Regions from separate parts of the Vibrio tubiashii ATCC 19109 genome, predicted to be linked through region 3. Evidence: predicted binding sites of a transcription regulator. Region 3 holds the regulator's gene; each other region holds the start of a gene.

Region 1 (4,271 bases), 300 kb from region 3:
ACCTAAAAGCACATCCATAGGCATGTCGATTGGCGTGTTGTCGAAGTGTGAATCTTCAAGTTTCAGTTCACGTTCTTCCGTTGCCACACCCACTACCGCGTATGGTGCGCGCTCACGCTTACAGATCGCATCGAATACTTCCATGTTCTCTGGCGCAACCGCCATTACGTAACGTTCTTGAGATTCGTTACACCAGATCTCAAGTGGGCTCATACCCGGTTCGTCGTTTGGAACATCACGCAGTTGGAAGATACCGCCACGCTCGCCATCGTCTACAAGCTCTGGAAGTGCGTTAGAGATACCGCCCGCGCCCACATCGTGGATGAATGCGATTGGGTTCTCGTCGCCAAGCTGCCAACAACGGTCGATCACTTCCTGACAACGGCGCTCCATTTCTGGGTTTTCACGCTGTACTGAAGCAAAATCTAAATCTTCTGCTGATTGACCAGACGCCATTGAAGATGCTGCACCGCCACCAAGGCCGATGTTCATTGCAGGACCACCAAGAACGATTAAGCTTGCACCGACTGGGATCTCTTTCTTCTGTACGTGCTCGTCACGGATATTACCCATACCACCAGCAATCATGATTGGCTTGTGGTAACCACGAACTTCTTCGCCAGCGTGAGAGTTCACTTTTTCTTCGTAAGTACGGAAGTAACCAAGTAGGTTTGGACGACCAAATTCGTTGTTGAACGCCGCGCCACCAAGTGGGCCTTCTAGCATGATATCTAGTGCGTTAACGATGCGACCTGGCTTACCGAAGTCTGTTTCCCATGGCTGTTCAAAACCAGGAATACGTAGGTTAGATGTCGTGAAACCAACTAGACCGGCTTTTGGCTTACCGCCAATACCTGTTGCGCCTTCGTCGCGGATTTCACCACCAGAACCTGTAGATGCGCCCGGCCAAGGAGAGATAGCTGTTGGGTGGTTGTGCGTTTCCACCTTCATTAGGATGTGCGCTTTCTCTTGGTTGTAACCGTACTGGCGAGTTTCTGGGTTCGGGAAGAAACGACCTACATCAGAGCCCACCATAACTGCTGCGTTATCTTTGTACGCAGACAGCACGTTTTCTGGTGTGGTTTCAAATGTGTTCTTGATCATCTTAAACAGAGACTTCTCTTGCTTAACGCCGTCGATAGTCCAGTCTGCGTTGAAGATCTTGTGACGACAGTGCTCCGAGTTCGCCTGTGCAAACATCATCAGTTCGATGTCTGTTGGGTTACGATCTAGCTTGTTGACGAACGCGTCGTAAAGGTATTCGATTTCGTCATCAGCAAGTGCAAGACCTAGGGTAACGTTTGCGTTTTCAAGCGCAGCACGGCCGCCTTTAAGTAGGTCAACATCCGCCACTGGTGCTGGTTCAGCCACTTGGAAAAGTGCTTGTGCAGATTCAAAATCAGTGAAAACCACTTCCATCATGCGGTCGTGAAGAATTGCTTTAAGCTCGACTAATTGAAGCTCTGTCAGTTCAGCAGACGTTTCAATGTAATAAGCCGTACCACGCTCTAGACGAACCACTTTATCTAGACCACAGTTATTAGCAATGTCAGTCGATTTTGAAGACCAAGGTGAGATAGTACCAGGACGAGGAGTAGCAAGCAGAAGAAGACCTTCTGGCTCGTGCTCTTCAATTGTTGGACCGTAAGTCAGTAGTTTTTCTAGTTTCTCAACTTCAGACGCATCTAAGTCTGTCGTTAGATCAGCAAAGTGTGCAAACTCAGCGTAAATACCTGTTACAGGTAGGCCTAGTTCACGACAAAGCTCTAGAAGCTTGTTAACACGAAATTCAGATAGAGCTGGGGAGCCACGAAAAATTCTCATGCGCTTAGGTCTCTTATGCAATTGATTAAAGTGATATTGGAATAAATTCAGTGGGTTACTGTATTTCCTTCGAAGCTATTCCCGAAGGTTTTTCAAACCTATGCCGATTCCACCTCTTTGATGCGAGCGCATTATATAGCAATTGTTTTTGTGATGTAACACCAAAAGCAACCGTTTGCGTCATTTTTTTTGTCAATTTTGAAATACAGCAAGATTGAGAATTTAAGAACTCTTATCTCGCCGAATCACTGATTGGCTTGCCTTGTTATGACACTTTGATATAAATGCCGTACTGGATGTATGAGATCGTCGTTAATGAAGAAGTATTATATAAGTCACTTTAAGTCACTGAGCCTAGTTATGTTTGCAGCTTTGCTACTCTCTGGCTGCCAAATAGAATCTGAACCTAAAAGTGAACTCGACTTAATTAAAGAGCGTGGCGTCCTGCGCGTGGGCACACTCAATAATCAACTATCGTATTACATTGGCCCAGACGGCCCAGCGGGTCTTGACTATGAACTGGCGCGCGAGTTTGCCAACGAATTGGGCGTTCAACTTGAAATGAAGCCTGCTTATCGTATCTCTAGCCTTTACCCTGCGCTAGAAAAAGGAGAGATCGACATCATTGCCGCCGGGCTTAGCCAATCTCCAGAAAGGCTTAAAAACTTCCGCCCCGGCCCTGCTTACTATTACGTAAGCCAACAAGTGGTCTACAAAAAAGGCAACTGGCGTCCAAGAAACTTAAAGCAGTTACTGGCAAAACAAGCTGAATTGATTGAGAAAAATGAAGGGAAAGACGTTCTGAGTATTGTTGGAGATTCTCACTTCAATAAGACTCTGACCGACATTCAGGCTCAGCATCCAGATTTTTCTTACTATATCGACCCAAATGCTGACGTTAACGATCTGCTTAAAGCCGTCTCTCAAGGCGAACTTAGATTCACGGTCGCGGACTCGGTCGAGGTTTCGTTATCACAGCGCATTTACCCTGACATTGCGTTAGCATTCGAACTGACTGAAGACCAACCTATCTCGTGGTTCTTGCGCCCTTCTCAGGATGAAAGCTTATATGGCTTATTGATTGAGTTTTTCGGTGCGGTTAATCAATCCGGCCACTTAGCTTCTTTAGAAGAGAAATACATTGGTCACATTGGCAGCTTTGATTACGTCGATACCCGTGCCTTCATTCGTGCGCTCGATTCCAAACTGCCTAAATGGTCGCCTTTATTTAAGAAGTATTCTGATGAGTTTGATTGGCGCTTAGTCGCGGCATTGGCTTACCAAGAGTCTCACTGGAATCCGGTGGCAAAATCGCCGACTGGTGTACGCGGTATGATGATGCTGACCTTGCCAACGGCAAAGAGTGTTGGAGTGACTAACCGTCTCGATCCTGAGCAATCGGTACGCGGCGGTGTTGAATACCTGCGTAGAATGGTCGATCGCATTCCTGATTCGATTGAAGAGCATGAAAAGATCTGGTTTGCGCTGGCTTCATATAACGTGGGTTATGGGCATATGATGGATGCGAGACGCCTAACCAAACGTCAAGGGGGTAACCCAGATGCGTGGTCCGATGTAAAAGATCGTCTGCCACTGCTGCGTCAAAAGAAATACTACAGCCAAACTCGCTATGGTTTTGCCCGCGGTGATGAAGCGCGTAATTACGTAGAAAATATCCGTCGCTATTACCAAAGTATCATTGGTCATGTTGAGCAGCAGACAACGTCTAGCGACGACGTAAGCATAGACGACCTTACTGTAATCCAAGTGCCTGAAACCGCACTCTCAGATGCAATGCCTATCTCAGCGGCAGAGCCTGTTTCTGCAAGTGAAAGCACCAACGAATAGTCACTCTTAAGAGCGCAATTTTGTTTAAAGATTGCGCTCTTGAATTTCCTCTCCTTCGCCCACATATAATATCGTGTCGAAGATTACTTGCGAACTTTCTTAAAATCGTAACAATGAGCAGGTATAAGACGTTAACCGTCTGAATATCAGTTACCTTCGATACCGTTCGTGATTGATTTTATTTTAACCACAATAGGAGGTTGTTTTATGCAAAGACGTAAAATGCAGTCAAAACGCCTTAATAAAACCGTTGCCGCAAACCGCCGTAAGCGTATGTTAAGCAACAATAAGAAAAAGGTGATTGCACGTCACCGCGCATTTATGCAGTTAATCGCTGTATAAACCCAGAGAGCAAACATCTTAGCTAAGATGTTTGCTTGAAAACCTACTGGCCCCTCTGCTGCAACTTTCTCGCTTTTTTACGCTGCGCTTTTTGCTCCTTACGACGACGTCTAAAAAATGTCTGTAACTGAATACGACACTCATCTTCTAGTAGGCCATATTCAACATCCGCATAGTGGTAAGCCGCTTGGTGTTCAAATAGATTCAACACACTTCCTGCTGCCCCTGCTTTGAGATCGCGCGCCCCAAATACGATT
Region 2 (4,271 bases), 300 kb from region 3:
AGAGTTTATTAAGCAGATGTCTTCAGGGGTGAATATCCTCGATACCATCACTCTTCCTTGTACTGTGACTAAAGAGACTAAATTCTCGTTCCGCATTGTGCTTACTCAAGGTCTCAACCGCCAAATCCGTCGTATGTGTGAAGCATTAGGCTATGAAGTATTCAAGCTTCGCCGTGTACGCATTATGAACATCTCGCTTGATGGGATTCCTAATGGACAATGGCGTTACCTAACAGATGCGGAAGTAGCCGAGATTCTGGTAATGTGTGAAGACTCTAGCGGCACTGAAGAGGCATCCAAAGTAGATAGCAAGGGTAAACGCATTCGCAAAGCGACTGATGCTAAGCTGTTTGATAGCCGCGAAGAAAACCAAGACTCTAAAGCGCGTCGTAATCAAAAGAATCGTACTTTTAAAGGCCGTAACGCCGATGAGTTCCGCCATGCACCAAACTCGAAGAAAGGCCGCGATAGTGGTAACAACTCAAGCGACTCAAAAGCCAAGCCAAATAAAGGTAAGACTTTCTATAAGCCTTCCAGTGATAAATCACAGCGCCCTGCAAAACCACGCTCTGGCGGCACTTTGAGTTTGAAGAAGTAAGCTGGAGAGCTGGAGAGCTGGAGAGCTGGAGAGCTGGAGAGCTGGAGAAATTTTTCGAGGGTTGGCACTTAATGCCAACCCTTTTTTATTTCAAAGGTTAGCTTGTCATCCTCAAGAGTGAGGTACGAACGAGTTGGGGATCTCTTCAAGCTAGTCGCTGACTTATTGAGATTCCCTACTCCTTCCTGCGTCAGTCTAGGGAATGACGAAATATCACCTTGCTCTTCCCCTAGCAGGGCGAAGCCCGCTCCCGTTTTCCAGCAGCGCAGCGATCTAAAGGACGAAGTCCGTTCCATAAAACAAAAGAGGAGCCAATCGGCTCCTCTTGTCATTCACTTAGCATCTTCAGCTTATACTGTACCGAAGATCTTATCGCCTGCGTCGCCAAGACCAGGAACGATGTAGCCTTTGTCGTTTAGCTTCTCATCGATAGCAGCTGTAAATAGCTCAACATCAGGGTGCGCTTTTTCAAGTGCTTCAATACCTTCAGGTGCAGCAACAAGCACAAGAACTTTAATCGATTTACAACCTTTCTCTTTAAGCAGATCGATTGTTGCGATCATTGAACCGCCAGTCGCTAGCATTGGGTCAACAACAAGCGCAATACGCTCATCCATGTTTGATGCTAGCTTGTTGAAGTAAGGAACAGGTTCTAGTGTTTCTTCATCACGGTAGATACCAACAACACTGATACGTGCACTCGGCATATGCTCAAGAACGCCATCCATCATACCAAGACCTGCACGCAGGATTGGCACAACTGTTACCTTCTTACCTTTAATTTGGTCAACTTCAACTGGACCATTCCAACCTTCAATGGTTACTTTTTCTGTTTCAAAGTCTGCAGTCGCTTCGTAAGTAAGCAAGCTACCAACTTCTGTAGCTAGCTCGCGAAAGCGCTTAGTGCTGATGTCACCTTCTCTCATTAGACCAAGTTTGTGCTTAACAAGAGGGTGTTTTACTTCAACAACTTTCATTTCCATCTCCGGCTTATGTGATGATTTTTAAACAAACCTTCAGATTATAAACGATTTCGTTCTCAATTTCTTGTTCTATGACAAAAGAAAAAACTTGCGCAAACGTTTGCTATCTGTGTTTATCCACTGGTAGAATAGCGCCGTTTTCATATCCAACTTTAAACCAGAGGACTTCCCTGTGAGTGCTGATAACACTTCTCTTAGCTACAAAGACGCTGGCGTTGACATCGATGCAGGCAATGCGCTTGTTGACCGTATTAAAGGTGCAGTAAAACGCACACGTCGCCCAGAGGTAATGGGTGGTATTGGTGGTTTTGGCGCACTATGCGAACTGCCAACTAAATACAAGCAGCCAGTTCTTGTTTCAGGTACAGACGGCGTTGGTACTAAACTGCGCTTAGCTCTGGATATGAAAAAGCACGACACTATTGGTGTTGATCTTGTTGCTATGTGTGTAAACGATCTAATCGTACAAGGTGCTGAGCCATTGTTCTTCTTAGATTACTACGCAACAGGCAAACTCGATGTCGATACGGCTGCTGACGTAGTATCTGGTATCGCAGACGGCTGTGTACAAGCAGGTTGTGCGCTAATCGGTGGTGAAACGGCTGAAATGCCAGGAATGTACGAAGGCGAAGACTACGATGTTGCGGGCTTCTGTGTTGGTGTCGTTGAAAAAGAAGACGTTATCGACGGCACTAAAGTTGCCGCTGGTGATGCACTTATCGCTGTAGGTTCAAGCGGTCCACACTCAAACGGTTACTCGTTGATCCGTAAGATTCTTGAAGTATCTGGCGCAGACAAAAACGAAGAGCTAGCAGGCCGCACTATTGGTGAGCACCTACTAGAACCAACAAAAATTTACATCAAATCAGCACTTAAGATGATTGAGAAGCACGATATCCATGCAATCTCTCACATCACCGGTGGTGGTTTCTGGGAAAACATCCCACGCGTTCTTCCACAAGGCACTAAAGCCGTTGTTGATGGAAACAGCTGGGAATGGCCTGTTATCTTCAAATGGCTACAAGAAAAAGGCAACGTAACCACTCACGAAATGTACCGCACATTTAACTGTGGTGTTGGCCTTGTTATTGCTCTACCAAAAGATCAAGCAGATGCTGCTGTTAAGCTTCTTCAGGACGAAGGTGAGAATGCATGGGTAATTGGCGAAATCGCAAACGCTGAAGCAGGCGAAGAACAAGTAGAGATCAAATAAGCATGAAGAGTATTGTTGTTTTAGTTTCAGGAAATGGCTCCAACTTACAGGCGATTATTGACGCATGTAACACCCAAATTACAGGTGGCCGAGTCACTGCCGTATTCTCTAACAAAGCAGGCGTCTATGCTTTAGAACGAGCAGAAAAAGCAGGTTCAGCAGCACATTTCCTTGACCCTAAAGCATTCGATACTCGTGATGCCTTTGACCATGAGTTGATGAAGCAGATCGATGAGTATCAACCTGATGTCATCGTGCTTGCGGGTTACATGCGTATCTTAAGTGGCGAATTCGTTCGTCACTATATGGGACGCATGATTAACATCCACCCCTCTCTATTACCTAAATACCCTGGATTGAACACTTACCAACGTGCTATCCATGCTGGTGATGAAGAACACGGTACTAGCGTTCACTTTGTGACAGAGCAACTTGATGGTGGCCCTGTGATTCTGCAAGCGAAAGTGCCTATTTTTGACGAAGATACCGTCGAGACACTGACTGAACGTGTTCAAACTCAAGAACACCGTATTTACCCTATGGTGGTAAAATGGTTAGTGGAAGAGCGCTTGGTAATGAAAGATGAAAAAGAGGCCTACCTCGATGGTAAGCTGCTTGGAATCCACGGTCACGCAGAAGACTAATACACTGCTAAACCCAATCAAATCCAAAGACGAGCTCATGCTCGTCTTTTTCTTTGCGACTGTTAATCCTCCATTCATCTTCGCTACCTTATTCTGACAAAAAATGACGGAGGTAACGTATGGATCTTAAAAGCTTACTCAATCAAGCCCTTAGCTCAGACCTTGTCCAAAAAGGGCAACAGCAGCTTAAGCAACAATCCAATTCAAACACTCTGAAATCTTTGGGCGCTGGGGCCGTAGGTGGTGGCTTAGTGAGCCTATTAATGGGTTCGAAGAAGAATAAAAAGATGGGCAAAAAAGTCGGCAAAAACGTGCTAAAGATTGGTGGCGTTGCTGCGCTTGGCGCTTTGGCTTACAAAGTCTACAACGACTATCAAGACAAGCAGTCTACTTCATCTCCACAAGAAACCTTTAATTCAAATGACAATATCCATGACGAGTTGATCATCAAAGCAATGATTGCCGCCGCGAAAGCTGATGGCCACGTCGATAATGAAGAGATGGAGCGTATTGAATCCACTCTTACTCAAGCAGGGGCCAATACCCAACTTCAGCAATTGATTCACAGTGAGCTCAACAAGCCACTCGACCCAGGTGAAATAGCAAGGCTTGCTCAATCACCACAGCAGGCCTCAGAGGTGTATCTAGCCTCTTTGATTGTGGTTGATGAACAAAACTTTATGGAAAAGGCTTATCTTCAAGAGCTAGCAAAGCAACTCCAGCTCGCCCCAGAGGTCACCTTCCAGCTAGAGCAACAACTGCAAACCAATTAATTTGGTTAGGTTTTGAACACGTCGTCGTACGCTTTGCGTTAGGACAAGCTTACGCTTTGA
Region 3 (4,271 bases):
GATACCAAGTAAACTATGAATCCTAGATAGAAAAATACCGAGTCAAGCCTCGGTATTTTTATGTCTGTTGACGCGGTAACATTTAGTCACCTGCAAACATATAGCCTTCGCCATGAACGGTGACAAAAATTTGTGGATTCTTTGGATCGAATTCCATTTTTGCTCGCATGCGACGAATCAAGACATCAATTGTGCGATCGTTTGGTGCATCAACACGGTGGCTGATCATATTTAAGATACGTTCACGGCTGAGAACCTGATTCGGATAAGAGGATAAAGCCACTAGCAGTTCATATTCTGCTTTAGTCAGCTTAACCGGCTCACCGTTACGACTCAGTGCACGGCGCTGAACGTCAAACGTCCACTCACCAAAGCGAACAACATTATCATCTTGCTTCGCTGCGCTGTCAGAGCCTGACGAGTTACGTGCAGCGGAAATTCGCCACAGTAAATTCTTAACTCGAACCAATAGCTCGCGTAATTCAAAAGGTTTAGTGACATAGTCATCGGCGCCCATTTCAAGGCCAACGATTTTGTCGATGCTGTCCGTGCGTCCTGTTACCAGGATAATTCCAATGTCTGATTGACTGCGAAGTTCGCGAGTTAGCATTAATCCATCTTCACCGGGTAGATTAATATCCAACATCACCAAATCAATCGCGTTGCTTTGTAGCATGTCTCGCATCTGCTCGCCGCTTTCTGCTTCGCTGACTTGGTAACCTTCATTCTGAAAGTAGCCAACGAGCTTGCTGCGAGTCACTACGTCGTCTTCTACTACTAGTACGTGATAACTCATCTGCACCACTTAATTTGCATTGGGAATAGTTCTATCATTTATTCTATTCATAAATAGTAACATTTCTAGTATTTATCACTTTAAAAACGAGAAAGATGATTTTTTATTGATTCAAGACAAAACCGCCGCCTTTGTTAATAAATGCTCATAATTCGTCTTTTATTGTCACGTAAGCCATTACCGCTATTCATTTTTATTAGTTACACTAATAGGTAGTTATTTTGGGAGTGATACCTAATGCAAGAAATCAAAGCATTCAACGAGAAACGTGCGGAAATCTATTGGTGGCTTTCAAGCCTTTACGCCAAAGAATTAACGGAAGAGAACCTTGAACAGTACCATTCAGCTCAAATCCGCTCTTTCCTTACTGGCCTTGGCGAGAATGCCGATCTAAAGCCGTCGATTGATCGTGTCATTGATGCACTCAATCGCCTTATCGATCGCGAAGATGCACAACTAGAGCTTGCCGCTGATTTTTGTGATCTATTTTTGAAGTCTGATCGCGACTCTGCACTACCTTACGCTTCAATGTACATTGGAGAGACTGGCCTGCTTAACGACAAACCAGCGAAAGAGATGGAAGCGTTAATGCTAGAGCATGGTGTTGCTGTCGATGAAGGCTTAAATGAACCTGCTGACCATATTGCCATTGAGCTGGATTTTCTCGGCAACCTCATCATTCGCTCTAATGAGCTTGAGCAAGAGCGTCATATTGAAGAAGCACTGATCGAGCAAGAGGGCTTCATTCGTCAGCACCTTCTAAGTTGGACCCCTAAGTTTTCAGCTAAGTGTCAAACACTCGATGAGTTCGGTTTTTACTCGGCGATCGCTTCTCTCACAGTGGCATTCTTAGAGTTAGATTGCACATACTTAATCGGTGAATAGAGTCTGACAATGTGAACTGACACAGGTCAGTTCGAAGAAATGTGTTTGCCCTAAGTCGGATTGCGGTCTAAAATCGTGACCGCAAACGATAAAAATGAACTATTCAAATACAAACCGCTAAATAAGAGCGGTTTTTGTGTTTCTGATACTTTCTGCCAACTTATTCTAAACTGAATATATTCTCGTGGCAGTCATCGACAGGACAAAATTTATGGCCACTATTAAAGACGTTGCTCGCCTTGCTGGTGTTTCAACAACCACTGTGTCTCACGTGATTAACAAAACACGCTTTGTTGCCGAAGCGACACAAGAAAAAGTGATGGAAGCGGTAACCGAGCTTAATTATGCACCGAGTGCAGTTGCTCGTAGTCTTAAGTGCAACACTACTCGTACAATCGGTATGTTAGTGACACAATCGACGAACCTATTTTTCTCAGAAGTTATCGACGGCGTAGAAAGCTACTGTTACCGCCAAGGTTACACCTTGATTCTGTGTAATACAGGCGGCATCTATGAAAAACAACGCGACTACATTCGCATGTTGGCTGAAAAGCGTGTAGATGGCATCCTAGTGATGTGTTCAGATCTGACTGAAGAGCTGAGCGAAATGCTTGATCGCCACAAAGATATTCCAAAAGTAGTTATGGATTGGGGCCCAGAGAGTTCTCAAGCAGATAAGATCATCGATAACTCAGAAGAAGGCGGCTACTTAGCAACCAAATACCTAATTGAACGTGGTCACACTGACATTGCTTGTTTAAGTGGTCACTTCGAAAAAGCAGCATGTGTTGAGCGTATTAGTGGCTTTAAGCGTGCCATGGCCGAAGCGGAACTACCGGTAAATGAAGATTGGATTCTTGAAGGTAACTTCGAATGTGATACAGCGGTATTGGCGGCAGATAAAATTGTTGCAATGGATAAAAAGCCAACAGCCGTGTTCTGTTTTAATGACACCATGGCACTTGGTTTAATGAGCCGCCTGCAACAAAAAGGCATTCAAATCCCACAAGATATTTCCGTAATTGGTTACGATAATATTGAACTGGCCGAGTACTTCTCTCCGCCGTTAACAACGGTTCACCAACCAAAACGTCGTGTTGGTAAGAATGCCTTTGAAATTCTTCTTGAGCGAATTAAAGACAAAGAGCACGAAAAACGCGTGTTTGAGATGCACCCAGAGATTGTTGAGCGTAATACCGTTCGTAATCTAAATAAATAACCTTAACTCAGACGCTTAGCTAGTAGCCGTACTATTGGCTAAGCGTATATCTCCCCTCTATTTATTGAACCAATGTCACATTTATCCTATACAAACGTGATGTTCTGCGCAGAATTTATTTATTCTTAAAGTGTTCGATTAATGCCACGAACAGGGCAAACCATTCCGAAAGGATGGGACGCAAAGCCTCCGGCCTTAAACAATTTATTGTCTGGTAGCGGGGTTGCCGATGGCGAATATGCAAACTGTCATACCGCTTTTACTTGCACTCGTATGACACCTTACTGACAATGTCTCTGCATAATTTTGCTAATCTCTCGGACCTGCATTGGTGGCGTATACTTATACACCGAGAAAACACAGCATGGATAAACCAATACTAAAAGACTCAATGCGTTTATTTGAGCAGTTAGGACATATCAAGTCTCGCTCAATGTTTGGTGGCTTTGGCATTTTTGCTGATGACACTATGTTCGCACTTGTCGTCAACGATAAGCTTCACGTACGCGCGGACGCGGCTCTCGCTAAACAATTTAAGTCTCAAGGGCTAGAACCTTACGTATACAAAAAACGCGGCTTTCCCGTCGTGACAAAGTATTTTGCGCTTTGTGATGACTGGGCAGCAGACGCAGGTAAAACGTTAAAGATTGCTAGCGTCGCGTTAAAAGCCGCAAACCAAGAGAAACAATGCCAATCGCAGGCGAAACCGAATCGCTTGAAGGATCTTCCTAATTTAAGGCTAGCGACAGAACGCATGCTTAAGAAAGCAGGCATAGACACTGTCGAAAACTTAGAAGAGGTGGGCGCCGTACACGCTTTTAAGGCTATCCAGTCTACACACTCTGCCGATGTTAACATCGAACTTCTCTGGGCTTTAGAAGGTGCTATTAAAGGCACGCACTGGTCGGTTATCCCACAAAGCCGACGTCAGGAACTGTTAACGCAAGTTAGCTAATCTAAAACAATATATCTAGAAGAAGTCAGCCTTAGTGCTGACTTTTTTATTGTTTTTTATCTGCCACCTTGAAATTTGTCGCTTGCTTTCCCTGTCTTGTCTAGTAACACTAATATTTGATATCCATGAAATTAAATGGAGCTGCTCAACATGAATAAAAAGATCATCCTAGGAATTGTTTTCGTCGCATTGATTGTTTTACTTGGCGTCAATTTTGGCCAGTATCTCACGCTAGACAATGCCAAAGCCCAGCAAGCTGAGCTTGCGGCATTTATTGCTGACAACTTTACTATCGCCGCGGCGAGCTATTTTATCGCCTATGTTGCCATCACCGCTTTTTCGATTCCTGGCGCTGCGGTCGTGACTCTTTTGGGTGCTGCCCTTTTCGGTTTCTGGACAAGCTTACTGCTGGTTTC

What was found. Region 3 encodes PurR, which represses purine synthesis genes. Its sites were predicted from a motif close to TNANGNAAACGTTTNCNTNA; they were not measured.
Region 1: the regulator PurR is predicted to act here: its motif matches at 1,988-2,007, upstream of purL (phosphoribosylformylglycinamidine synthase).
Region 2: the regulator PurR is predicted to act here: its motif matches at 1,670-1,689, upstream of purM (phosphoribosylformylglycinamidine cyclo-ligase).

The regions. Positions count from the first base shown of each region.
Region 1 covers NZ_CP009354.1:832,079-836,349, reverse strand. The annotation lists gene purL (phosphoribosylformylglycinamidine synthase) at 1-1,824, opposite strand, end outside; gene mltF (membrane-bound lytic murein transglycosylase MltF) at 2,140-3,672, shown strand; gene IX91_RS26935 (hypothetical protein) at 3,880-4,014, shown strand; gene tadA (tRNA adenosine(34) deaminase TadA) at 4,058-4,271, opposite strand, start outside.
Region 2 covers NZ_CP009354.1:839,732-844,002, reverse strand. The annotation lists gene rluF (23S rRNA pseudouridine(2604) synthase RluF) at 1-598, shown strand, start outside; gene upp (uracil phosphoribosyltransferase) at 949-1,575, opposite strand; gene purM (phosphoribosylformylglycinamidine cyclo-ligase) at 1,754-2,794, shown strand; gene purN (phosphoribosylglycinamide formyltransferase) at 2,797-3,438, shown strand; gene IX91_RS03875 (tellurite resistance TerB family protein) at 3,558-4,211, shown strand.
Region 3 covers NZ_CP009354.1:1,136,500-1,140,770, reverse strand. The annotation lists gene elyC (envelope biogenesis factor ElyC) at 1-2, shown strand, start outside; gene torR (two-component system response regulator TorR) at 83-796, opposite strand; gene torD (molecular chaperone TorD) at 1,034-1,681, shown strand; gene purR (HTH-type transcriptional repressor PurR) at 1,893-2,900, shown strand; cyclic di-GMP riboswitch class I at 3,045-3,131, shown strand; gene IX91_RS05180 (TfoX/Sxy family DNA transformation protein) at 3,265-3,855, shown strand; gene IX91_RS05175 (TVP38/TMEM64 family protein) at 4,006-4,271, shown strand, end outside.